DNA from 2 places in the Alteromonas sp. ABV2_168 genome. Region 2 is predicted to be linked to the other one. Evidence: predicted binding sites of a transcription regulator. Region 2 holds the regulator's gene; the other holds the start of a gene.
What was found. Region 2 encodes MetJ, which represses methionine synthesis genes. Its sites were predicted from a motif close to TAGACGTCTAGACGTCTA; they were not measured.

Region 1 (5,301 bases), on a different contig from region 2:
TAGGCTTCAGGGATATCGTCATCGCCGGTATCCGCACCGGACACACTGCGCATATAAGGCACCATATCCATCCTCAATCCGTCAGCTTTAAATTCGTTCAGCCACATCAGTGCATTGTCGGTGAGATAGTCCCGCACCTCCTGACGGCCATAGTCAGGTCGTGTATCTCCCCATGGCGTGGCGCTGCGGAAATCATTGTAGAAATAAATGCCGCCTTTATCGTTCTCGTGCCAGCCGTCAAACTGCCAGATATCCAGGTCGCCCGGGCCTAAATGGTTGTAAACCACATCAAGGATCACACCGATCCCCATGCCGTGAGCAGCATCGATAAAGGCTTTTAATCCGTCAGGACCACCGTAGGCCTCCTCTACTGCAAAGGGATAGGCAGGGTTGTAGCCCCAGCTGATATCGCCGGCGAATTCATTCACAGGCATGAGTTCAACCATCGTCACGCCCAGCGCTTTCAGTTCAGGCAGCTTTTCTATGGCCGATGCAAATGTGCCGTGGCCATCTTCGGGCTTATTAAACGTACCAATATGCATTTCATAAATGACGCGCTCATGAAGGGGGGCGGAGTCAAATTCTGTGTGTTGCCACTGATATTCATCATCGTAAATAACACTGTTTCCCACACTGTTTGTGACCTTGCGGGCACGGGGATCGTTTTTCAGTAACAGCTCATCCTGCAAGGTGGTGATAGCAAACTTGTATTCATCACCGTTTTTCGCGTTGTCAGCAAAACCAACCCAGATTCCGCCTTCACGGGATTCCAGAGGATTTGCAGTCTCATCCCATTCATTAAATGTTCCGGTCACACATACAGATTTGGCGTTCGGCGCCCACACTGCAAACTGATAACCTGACTCTGCCTGGCTGACGCCTAAAACTCCGTTAAACGCTGACATAAGGACTTTCTCCGGGAAAAATAAAATCTGATAGGGATATGTAAGCTGAGATAGCAAAGACAGTGCCGCAACGCGCCGGACGTTGCACCGGAGAGTACGGCCCTTTTTATACACTAATGATATGAAAAATATAAAGTTATTCCCGGGCAGAATTTCATTGCCCTGGCCTGAGCGGGGTGTTCATTGAGCTCCGGAAGAAAAAATTACGGAATGCTCCGGCAAAATGTACGCAATAAAATTCCCGTTTTTCCTGTCAAAATATGATGAATCGCAATATGAAAAGGCAGAAAAAGGCTCTCTTTAGGAGTAAATTGTCTGTTCTGACGGTGTTTTACACAGAAAAAGCAAAATCGCGGTTGACAGATAGACGTCTATACGGCAAATTGTCCGTATGAAAACAATGATTAGCACCACCGGCACGATGATTATTACCACCTCTTCGAGGGCGGTCGCTGGCTAGTGCGCAACATTGCAACCAGACATCGAAAGCCCGCCCTCACCAGGAGCGGGTTTTTTTTTACGCAATTGAGCGTTGATGTAGCAAAATAAAACCGAAAGGAGCATTACATGAAAGTCTTAAAGTTTGGTGGATCTTCTCTGGCCGACGCACCCCGATACCTGCGTGTGACTGAGATTTGTATGACCACCCACCAAACCGATGGCGCAGCAGTAGTGCTTTCTGCGCCAAAGGGCGTGACCAACGCGCTTTCTTCTCTTTGTGAACAGGCTGCCGCAGGGGATGACTTCCAGCCTCTGTTCGAAAAGTTAGAGCAAACTGTTCAGGGTATTGCTGACGAATTAAACACCACCTTAGATAACTTCGCCCACGACCACGTTTCTTCATTTATCTCAGAGCGCTTGTCTGCGCTTAAGCAACAACTGGAAGGCATTAAGTTGCTTGGTTGTGCTCCGGATTCTGTGGCTGCCGGCATCTTAAGTATCGGCGAATACATCAGTGTGACGCTGTTCAGTGCGATTTTGCAAAGTAAAGGTGTGGTTAACAGTATCATCGACCCGGTCGAATACGTGCTGGCACACGGCGAATATCTCGACAGCATTGCTGATGTGGCAATGAGTAAAGCCCGTTTTAGTGACGTAAAGAACGACGGTTCAGTATTACTGGTTATGCCCGGCTTTGTTGCTGTTAATGAAGAGGGTGAGAAAGTCACGCTTGGCCGTAACGGTTCTGATTACTCTGCTGCCATCCTTTCGGCCTGTATCGATGCAGACTGTTGTGAAATCTGGACGGATGTAGACGGTGTTTATAACGCTGACCCGAATCAGGTTGAAGGGGCTGTATTACTTGATAAGCTGACTTATCAGGAAGCCATGGAGCTGTCTTACTTCGGTGCCAAAGTACTGCACCCGAAAACCATTGGTCCTATCGCTCAGCACCACATTCCCTGTCTGATCAAAAACACCCTGAATCCTTCTGCGCCCGGCACGCTAATCAGTAACGAAGCCAGCGAGAAATGGACGTCAGTGAAAGGTATTTCGCAGCTCGATAACATCACGATGTTTAATGTTGCAGGACCAGGTCTCAAAGGCATGGTAGGCATGGCAAGCCGTGTGTTTGAGGTGATGAGTAACGCCAATATTTCCATCAGCCTGATCACCCAGTCCAGCTCGGAGTACAGCATCAGCTTCTGTATACAGGAAAAAGATGCGGCCCGTGCACAGCAACTGCTGGAAGATGCTTTTGCTCTGGAACTGCAAAACCAGTTGCTTGATCAGATTGAAGTGCGTCACGATTTAGCCATTGTTACCCTGGTCGGCGATGGAATGCGTCATACGAAAGGCCTGGCAGCCCGTTTCTTTGCTGCGCTGGCGCAAGCCCGTGTGAATAACGTAGCCATTGCTCAGGGATCTTCAGAGCGTTCCATCTCTACGGTTATCGAAGCGAAAAAGGCGAAGAAGGCGGTACGGGTTATTCACCAGAATTTCTTCTCCGATCGCCACACCATTGACGTATTCCTGGTTGGCTGCGGTAACGTAGGTAAAGAGTTACTGGGTCAGATTTCCCGTCAGCAACCTGCACTGTTGAAGCGCAATATTCAGTTACGTGTATACGGTATTGCCAACAGCCGCAAACTGCTGCTTAACGCGCAGGGCATTGATGTGTCAGGCGACTGGCAGTCTGCACTGGCAGCTTCTGAGGAGTCGTTAAGTGTTGAGCGTTTGCACCAGTTTGTTAACAGCAACAGTCTGGTAAATCCGGTGATTGTTGATTGTACCAGTCACGAAGCAGTCGCTTCACAGTACGTGGATATGATGGAGCAGGGCTTCCACGTAGTGACGCCTAACAAAAAAGCCAACACCGACACCATGGCGTATTACCGCCAGCTGCGCAGAACCGCGCAGAATACAAATCGCCAGTATTTATATGAAACTACCGTAGGTGCGGGCTTGCCGGTTATCGATAACCTGCAGAAACTGTTCGCTGCTGGTGACGTGCTGCATCAGTTCGAAGGCATTTTATCCGGTAGCTTATCCTATGTGTTCGGTAAGCTTGAAGAAGGTATGAGCTTGTCTCAGGCTACCAGTGCAGCAAAAGAAAATGGCTATACCGAGCCGGATCCACGTGACGACTTAAGCGGCATGGACGTGGCCCGTAAACTCCTGATCATGGCACGTGAGGCCGGCCTGGTGCTTGAATTGTCTGATATTCAGATTGAATCTGTGTTACCGGAAGGTTTTGCAGAAGGTGCATCAATTAATGAGTTTATGCAGCAGTTACCTGAGCTGGATGCAGCATTTGGTCAGCGGGTGGAAGAAGCCAAAGCCAACGACAGTGTATTGCGTTATATCGGCAGTATCGATGGCGACAAGTGTAAGGTAAACATTCAGGCGGTGCCGCTTACGCATCCTCTTGCGGCGGTGAAAGACGGTGAGAACGCGCTGGCAATCAGCAGTGACTATTACCAGCCTATTCCTTACGTTATCCGCGGCTACGGAGCGGGTGGTACGGTAACCGCTGCCGGTGTGTTTGCTGATATTCTGCGTACCATGCCGTGGAAACAAATGGCGCTGTAATTGAAGGATGAGTAGTATGAAAACCACCCGCGCTTATGCGCCAGCCTCCATCGGCAATGTAAGTTTAGGTTTTGATGTGTTGGGTGCCGCACTGGCACCCGTTGACGGCACTGAGTTAGGCGATGTTGTTGAAGTTAAAGATGCGGATGCATTTTCTCTGACCGCCACCGGCCCGTTTGCCCACAAGTTACCGGCTGGTGCCGATAACAACATTGTTACCTTGTGCTATGCCCATTTCTTTGAAGAAATGGTAAAAGCCGGCAAGCCCACCCGTCATGTTGAACTGATTTTGCATAAGAACCTGCCTATTGGCAGCGGCCTTGGCTCCAGTGCCAGTTCTATCGTTGCAGCCTTTCATGCACTGAATGCACACTTTGATTATCCCTTTGATGAGAATGCGCTTCTGTTAATGATGGGCGAACTGGAAGGGCAGATTAGCGGCAGCATTCATTATGATAATGTTGCTCCCTGTTATCTTGGCGGATTAACCCTGATGACCGGCAATGATGCCGAAGTGACGGTGAAATTACCGGTTATCGGCAGCTGGTACTGGGTTGTGTGCTACTCTGGAATAAGTGTTTCCACATCGGCGGCCCGGAATATATTACCGAAAGAAGTGGCGATGGCAAATACGCTGACTTTTGGTCGTCAACTGGGCGTGTTCGTGCATGCGCTGCACGCGCAGAACGCGGGCCTGGCAGCCAGTGTGATGCAGGATGTAATAGCTGAACCTTATCGCAAGTCATTATTGCCCGGCTTCGACGAGGCCAGAGCGTTCAGTATGGAAAATGGTGGATTAGCATTCGGGATCTCCGGTTCTGGTCCGACAGTATTTGCTGTCTGTGACGATGCTGAAAAAGCCGAAGCGATTCGTGAATGGCTGCAGGCCAATTACGTACAAAATGAAGATGGCTTTAGCCACGTTTGCCGGATCCCTGATAAGGGTGCGGTAGAGCAGCAAGTGTAAAGATTAAAGGTATCCCAGGTGGAATTAGTAAATTTAAAAGTAGCATCAGACACCGCTTCCTTTTCAGAAGCAGTAAAGCGCGGTTTAGGTCAGGAGCAGGGCTTATATTTCCCTACTGACATTCCGAAATTAGACGACATCGACGGCTTGCTCAAAAAGCCTTTCGTTGAGCGCAGCACAGAAGTGCTTACCGCCTTAATCGGTGATGAGCTGGGCGAAGGTACCATTGGCAGTATTGTTGAAGAGGCGTTTACCTTTCCGGCTCCTGTGGTCAGTGTAAATGACAAAGTCGCCACACTGGAATTGTTCCACGGTCCTACACTGGCGTTCAAAGATTTTGGCGGCCGTTTTATGGCGCAGGTGCTTTCCCGCATCAGCAATGGCGAACCCATTACC
Region 2 (5,301 bases):
ATTTTCATCAATGTTATCACCGGCATGCCACCAGATTTCATCCACCGGATTCGCCGGTTCACCCTTGCGCAGCAGGACCGGTAATACGGTGTGAATAACCTCCCCCACCGGATGAAGATAATACTGGGATAACCAGTGACACAGTTTCAGCATCACACTGTCGAGCACCGGACTGTCATCAATAACATGGTGAACCGGTTTGATTTTTCCGCTGTTCTCCGGCGTTTCCGCCTCTCCCAGAACGACGCCGGTTAATGTGCGGGGGCCGAAAGGCACACTGACCCTGCAGCCTGCTTCCGGTAATGTGTCACAGGAGTAGGTAAAAGCTTGTCGTAACGGTACAGGAACCGCCACCTCAACAAAACGCATAATCTGCCTATATTTTCCGCACTTTTTTACTTATCGTTCTTGATCAAAACGGCGTCATACATTAATATGCGCCGCTCTTTACGGCAAGGCCAGTTGTGCCTTGTATTGAATATAGTTGCGTATGGTGTTCAGCTTCGGGCTGGATTGCGATACGGCCTTATATAATGAGGTAACCCATGAAACAAGGTATCCACCCTACTTACGAAGAAATTACTGCATCTTGCTCTTGCGGTAACGTTATCAAAGTACGTTCTACTGCAGGTAAAGAACTGAACCTGGACGTATGCTCAAACTGCCACCCGTTCTACACTGGTAAGCAGCGTAACGTTGATACTGGTGGTCGTGTTGACCGCTTCAAAAAGCGTTTTGGTGCTCTGGGCAAAAAATAAGTCCGGCATTGAATTGCGAAAAAAGCGCCTTTACGGCGCTTTTTTTGTGCCTTAAATCCGTTACTTAAAACACTTAACCCGTGCTCGTCCCGTTACGCTTTACTCACCCGCCCGCTCCACCGTCCAGCCATATAAAATAAATTATAAATTAAAGTTAACTTATAAATTTCATCAATAGTCGGCATTGATAATTCCGTTTTGTGAAGCCGCCCTCCGGCAACTAAAGTAAGCATAAGATAGCTCCTGATCAGATATGTACTGTGAAAGGCGTTGTGTTACATTTGTCGCAAGCTGCGCTTTATAACGAAAACAAGAGATTAGCGCAGGAACGACAAGTAGTAGTTGTGCAAAGACCAAACCCTGAGAAGGACACACAAAAGAATGTCAGATTTCAGACAACGCGCCCTGGATTACCACGAATACCCTACTCCGGGCAAAATAAAGGTAGAACTGTCGACTCCGGCTGACAGCGTAGATGATTTAGCACTGGCCTACAGCCCCGGCGTAGCCGAACCGGTACGTGAAATTGCCGAAGATCCTGATGCAGCATACCGATATACCGCCAAAGGTAATATGGTTGCAGTAATCAGTAATGGTACGGCCATTCTCGGATTAGGTAATTTAGGTCCGCTGGCATCAAAACCCGTGATGGAAGGTAAAGCGTTACTGTTTAAGCGTTTTGCCGGACTGGATGCTATCGATATTGAAGTTAAACACCGGACTACTGAAGAATTCATCAACACGGTTGCCAATATCGCTGATACGTTCGGCGGTATTAACCTTGAAGATATTAAAGCGCCGGAATGTTTCGAAATCGAGCAGGAGCTGATCAAACGCTGCAAGATTCCGGTATTCCATGACGATCAACACGGTACAGCCATCGTAACAGCGGCCGGTATGCTCAACGCGCTGGAAATTCAGGGCAAGAACATCGAAGACGCCAAAATTGTTTGTATGGGAGCCGGTGCTGCCGCCGTTGCATGTATGGAGCTGCTGATCAAGTGCGGCGCCCAGCGTGAGCGCATTTATATGCTCGATCGTAAAGGGGTGATTCATACCCGCCGTGACGATCTCACGGAACACAAAATGTTGTTCGCCAACAACACGGATAAACGTACCCTTGACGATGTAATGGATGGTGCGGATATTTTTGTCGGTGTTTCCGGCCCTGACGTATTGCCTCCAGAAACCTTAAAACTGATGGCACCAAACCCGGTGGTATTTGCCTGTTCAAACCCTGATCCGGAAATTAAACCGGAACTGGCCCATGAGGTTCGCAGTGATTTGATCATGGCAACGGGCCGTTCAGATTACCCCAACCAAGTGAACAATGTACTGTGCTTCCCGTTCATTTTCCGTGGTGCACTGGATGTTCGTGCTTCGACCATTAATGACGAAATGAAAGTCGCTGCGGTTGAAGCATTACGTTCAGTATCGAAAGAGCCTGTACCTGAAGAAGTATTGAAAGCCAGTAAATCAGCATCGCTGACATTTGGTAAAGATTACATTATTCCTAAACCTATGGATCCCCGTTTGCTTCACCGTATTGCCAGTGCCGTAGCACAGGCAGCGATTGACTCAGGCGTCGCCGGTGTTGAATCCTTACCGGCAAAATACACGGGTAACAAAGACTGATTGAAGCATACTGACTTCATTTGTTACGGGCCGGTTATACTACCGGCCCGTTTTCGTTTATCTTCCCGCTTCCCCTAATCTGACGGACAAAGATTTCATGTGGTCAAAAGCACTTATCGGGCTCATCATCGGACGAATAGCTACCACGCTTATCGGCTCAACCATGGCAGTCAGTATAGGCTGGCATTTATACGAAGCCACCGGCGAGGCCTTTGACCTGGCACTGGTAGGCATTTTTCAGATTGTGCCGGTGATCAGTTTATTCCTCGTGGCAGGTTGGGCTGCAGACAACTTTTCCCGCAAAAGCATTTTATTAATTTCTGCCGGATTGCAGTTACTGGTGGTGCTGGCCGTCGCTTTGCTGATGAATCAGCCGGAACTGAATAAATGGGCGCTGTTTTGCTCGTTATCGGTATTGGGCGCAGGGCGGGCTTTCTTCGCACCGGCCATTCAGTCTGTGTTGCCGAATATCGTCAGCACCGATCATCTGGGGCGTGCGGTGGCTGCCATAAGCTCTATCTGGAATATCGCCTTAACCGTGGGGCCTTTCCTCGCCGGCGTGTTACTGGCGGCGCTCGACCGTCAGCTCTACTGGGTGCTCATCATTTTCGGCCTGTTTACGCTGGGTGGCTTTTCTTTATTGCCCGCTCTGAACATTCATTCAGAGCGCAAACTGGCACTTAAAGATATATTCAGCGGTGTGGAATACCTGATGCACAACAACGTTGTCCGCGGAGCGCTGTTTACTGATCTTGTGGTCATACTATGTGGCAGTGTCATGGCCATATTACCTGTGTTTGTGAAAGACGTCTTACATGAAGGTCCGGAAACTCTGGGTTTATTGCGGGCCATGCCGGCTGTGGGTGCGACGCTTATCGGTCTGACAATGGTACGACGTAAGCGGGCTATTGAACGCAATGGCCCGCTGCTGTTCTGGTCACTGATCATCTTCAGCTTTTCCATTATCGGCTTTGCCTTTTCACAGAACCTTTATGTGGCTTGCTTCGCTTTACTGATTTATGGCGGTTCAGACATGATAAGTGTGGTGATCAGAAGCTCAGTAGTACAAATTATGACACCGGACGCATTACGTGGCCGGGTGAGTGCAGTGAACTCCCTGTTCATCGCGTCTTCCAACGAACTCGGAGACTTCAGAAGTGGTTCGGTGACGGCAGCAGTTGGTCCGGTAGCCTGCGCGGTTGCGGGCGGAGTAATGAGCCTGGGTATTGTGCTCCTGTTCCGCTCAACTTTCAGGCCTCTATTCGAATTACAAAAAATCGAACCGCCCTCAGCCAGGCAAGACTAAGCTTGCCCCTGATACAAAAAAGCCAGAGTGATTTGCTCTGGCTTTACTTTATTCTTCTTCGTTGTCGGCGGTGGGGTCGATCCCCATCTCTTCCATCATTTTCCTTGCAACGGCAGGAACACGGTTAGGGTTATCTTTGCGCAAATCGTCGTCGTCAGGCAGCGGCTGCCCGGTGAAAGCATGAAGGAATGCTTCGCACAGTAACTCTGAATTCGTCGCGTGACGCAGGTTATTAATTTGTCTGCGGGTTCGCTCGTCTGTGAGCACCTTAAGCACATTAATCGGAATAGAAACAGTGACTTTCTTTACTTGTTCACTCTTTTTTCCATGCTCTGCGTAAGGGTGTATATACTTACCATTCCATTCTGCCATGTGAAATCTCGGACTGCCTGTTATTTTACTTTATAAGCGGAAATTCTAAACAATGTAGCGAAAAGGTCAATTAAGCCGTGTAAACCTCTTGACGTCCAGACATATATTAATTAGTTTAGACGTCTAAACGTCCAAAGAATTGAGTGAGTCAACAAAATGGTTTCCTATGCACAAGGTATCGACGCCTTAAACCAGTCATTGTCCGAATTGCGTGACATTGATGTCTCTTTTGAATTTTTTCCGCCTAACTCGGAAAAGATGGAACAAACGCTGTGGAAATCTGTTGAACGCCTGGCGCCTCTTAAGCCTTCTTATATGTCTGTGACCTACGGTGCAAACAGTGGTGAGCGTGACCGCACCCATGATGTTGTTAAACGCATTCAACAACAAACCGGTGTACAGGCAGCCCCTCACCTGACCTGCGTGGACGCAAGCCGTGATGAACTCAAACAAATTGCTCAGGAGTACTGGGATTCGGGTATTCGCCGTATTGTTGCTCTGCGGGGCGATTTACCGAAGGGCGTAGATAAAACCGAAATGTATGCCTCTGATCTGGTGGCACTGCTGAAAGACGTGGCAGACTTTGATATCTCCGTCGCCGCCTATCCGGAAAAACACCCGGAAGCGCCGAATGCCCAGTTCGACTTGCTTAACCTGAAGCGTAAAGCGGAAGCCGGGGCTTCTGAAGCAATTACTCAGTTCTTCTTTGACACCAGTGTTTACCTGCGTTTCCGTGACCGTGCTGCTGCAGCCGGTATCGATTTGGATATCGTCCCCGGGATCCTGCCGGTTACGAATTATCAGACACTGATTAAGTTTGCCGGTTTCACCAATGTTCACGTACCCGGCTGGCTGCACAAAATGTACGAAGGGCTTGATGACGATGATCAGGCAACACGTAATCTGATTGGCGCAAACATCGCCATGGAGCAAGTAAAAGTGCTGGCGAAAGAAGGGGTAAAACACTTCCACTTCTACACCCTGAACCGCTGCGAACTCAGCTACGCCATCTGCCACATGCTGGGCGTTCGCGCTGAATAGGCGGATTTCTCCCGGCATCTTCGCTGGGCGCGAAGGCCAGAGAAAAAACACGCCGGAACTCCATCCATGGAGGCTCGGCTGCAGCATCCCTGCTGCAGACGGTTTTTTCTCTGGCCTCCTCCCCCTTATCGCTACGATGCCTGGCAATTTACGCAATTTCGCCACCACGCCAGACATTACAATCTGCTG

Region 1: a site for MetJ is predicted at 1,270-1,287, ahead of thrA (bifunctional aspartate kinase/homoserine dehydrogenase I). Genes of this name have one in related genera too.

Annotation. Positions count from the first base shown of each region.
Region 1 is NZ_JBSWYQ010000009.1:167,684-172,984, reverse strand. It holds gene ACXAH4_RS14525 (alpha-amylase family glycosyl hydrolase) at 1-905, opposite strand, end outside; gene thrA (bifunctional aspartate kinase/homoserine dehydrogenase I) at 1,473-3,938, shown strand; gene thrB (homoserine kinase) at 3,955-4,905, shown strand; gene thrC (threonine synthase) at 4,924-5,301, shown strand, end outside.
Region 2 is NZ_JBSWYQ010000003.1:57,616-62,916, reverse strand. It holds gene priA (primosomal protein N') at 1-369, opposite strand, end outside; gene rpmE (50S ribosomal protein L31) at 546-758, shown strand; gene ACXAH4_RS05850 (hypothetical protein) at 851-991, opposite strand; gene ACXAH4_RS05845 (malic enzyme-like NAD(P)-binding protein) at 1,140-2,393, shown strand; gene ACXAH4_RS05840 (MFS transporter) at 2,491-3,699, shown strand; gene metJ (met regulon transcriptional regulator MetJ) at 3,748-4,071, opposite strand; gene metF (methylenetetrahydrofolate reductase) at 4,228-5,112, shown strand.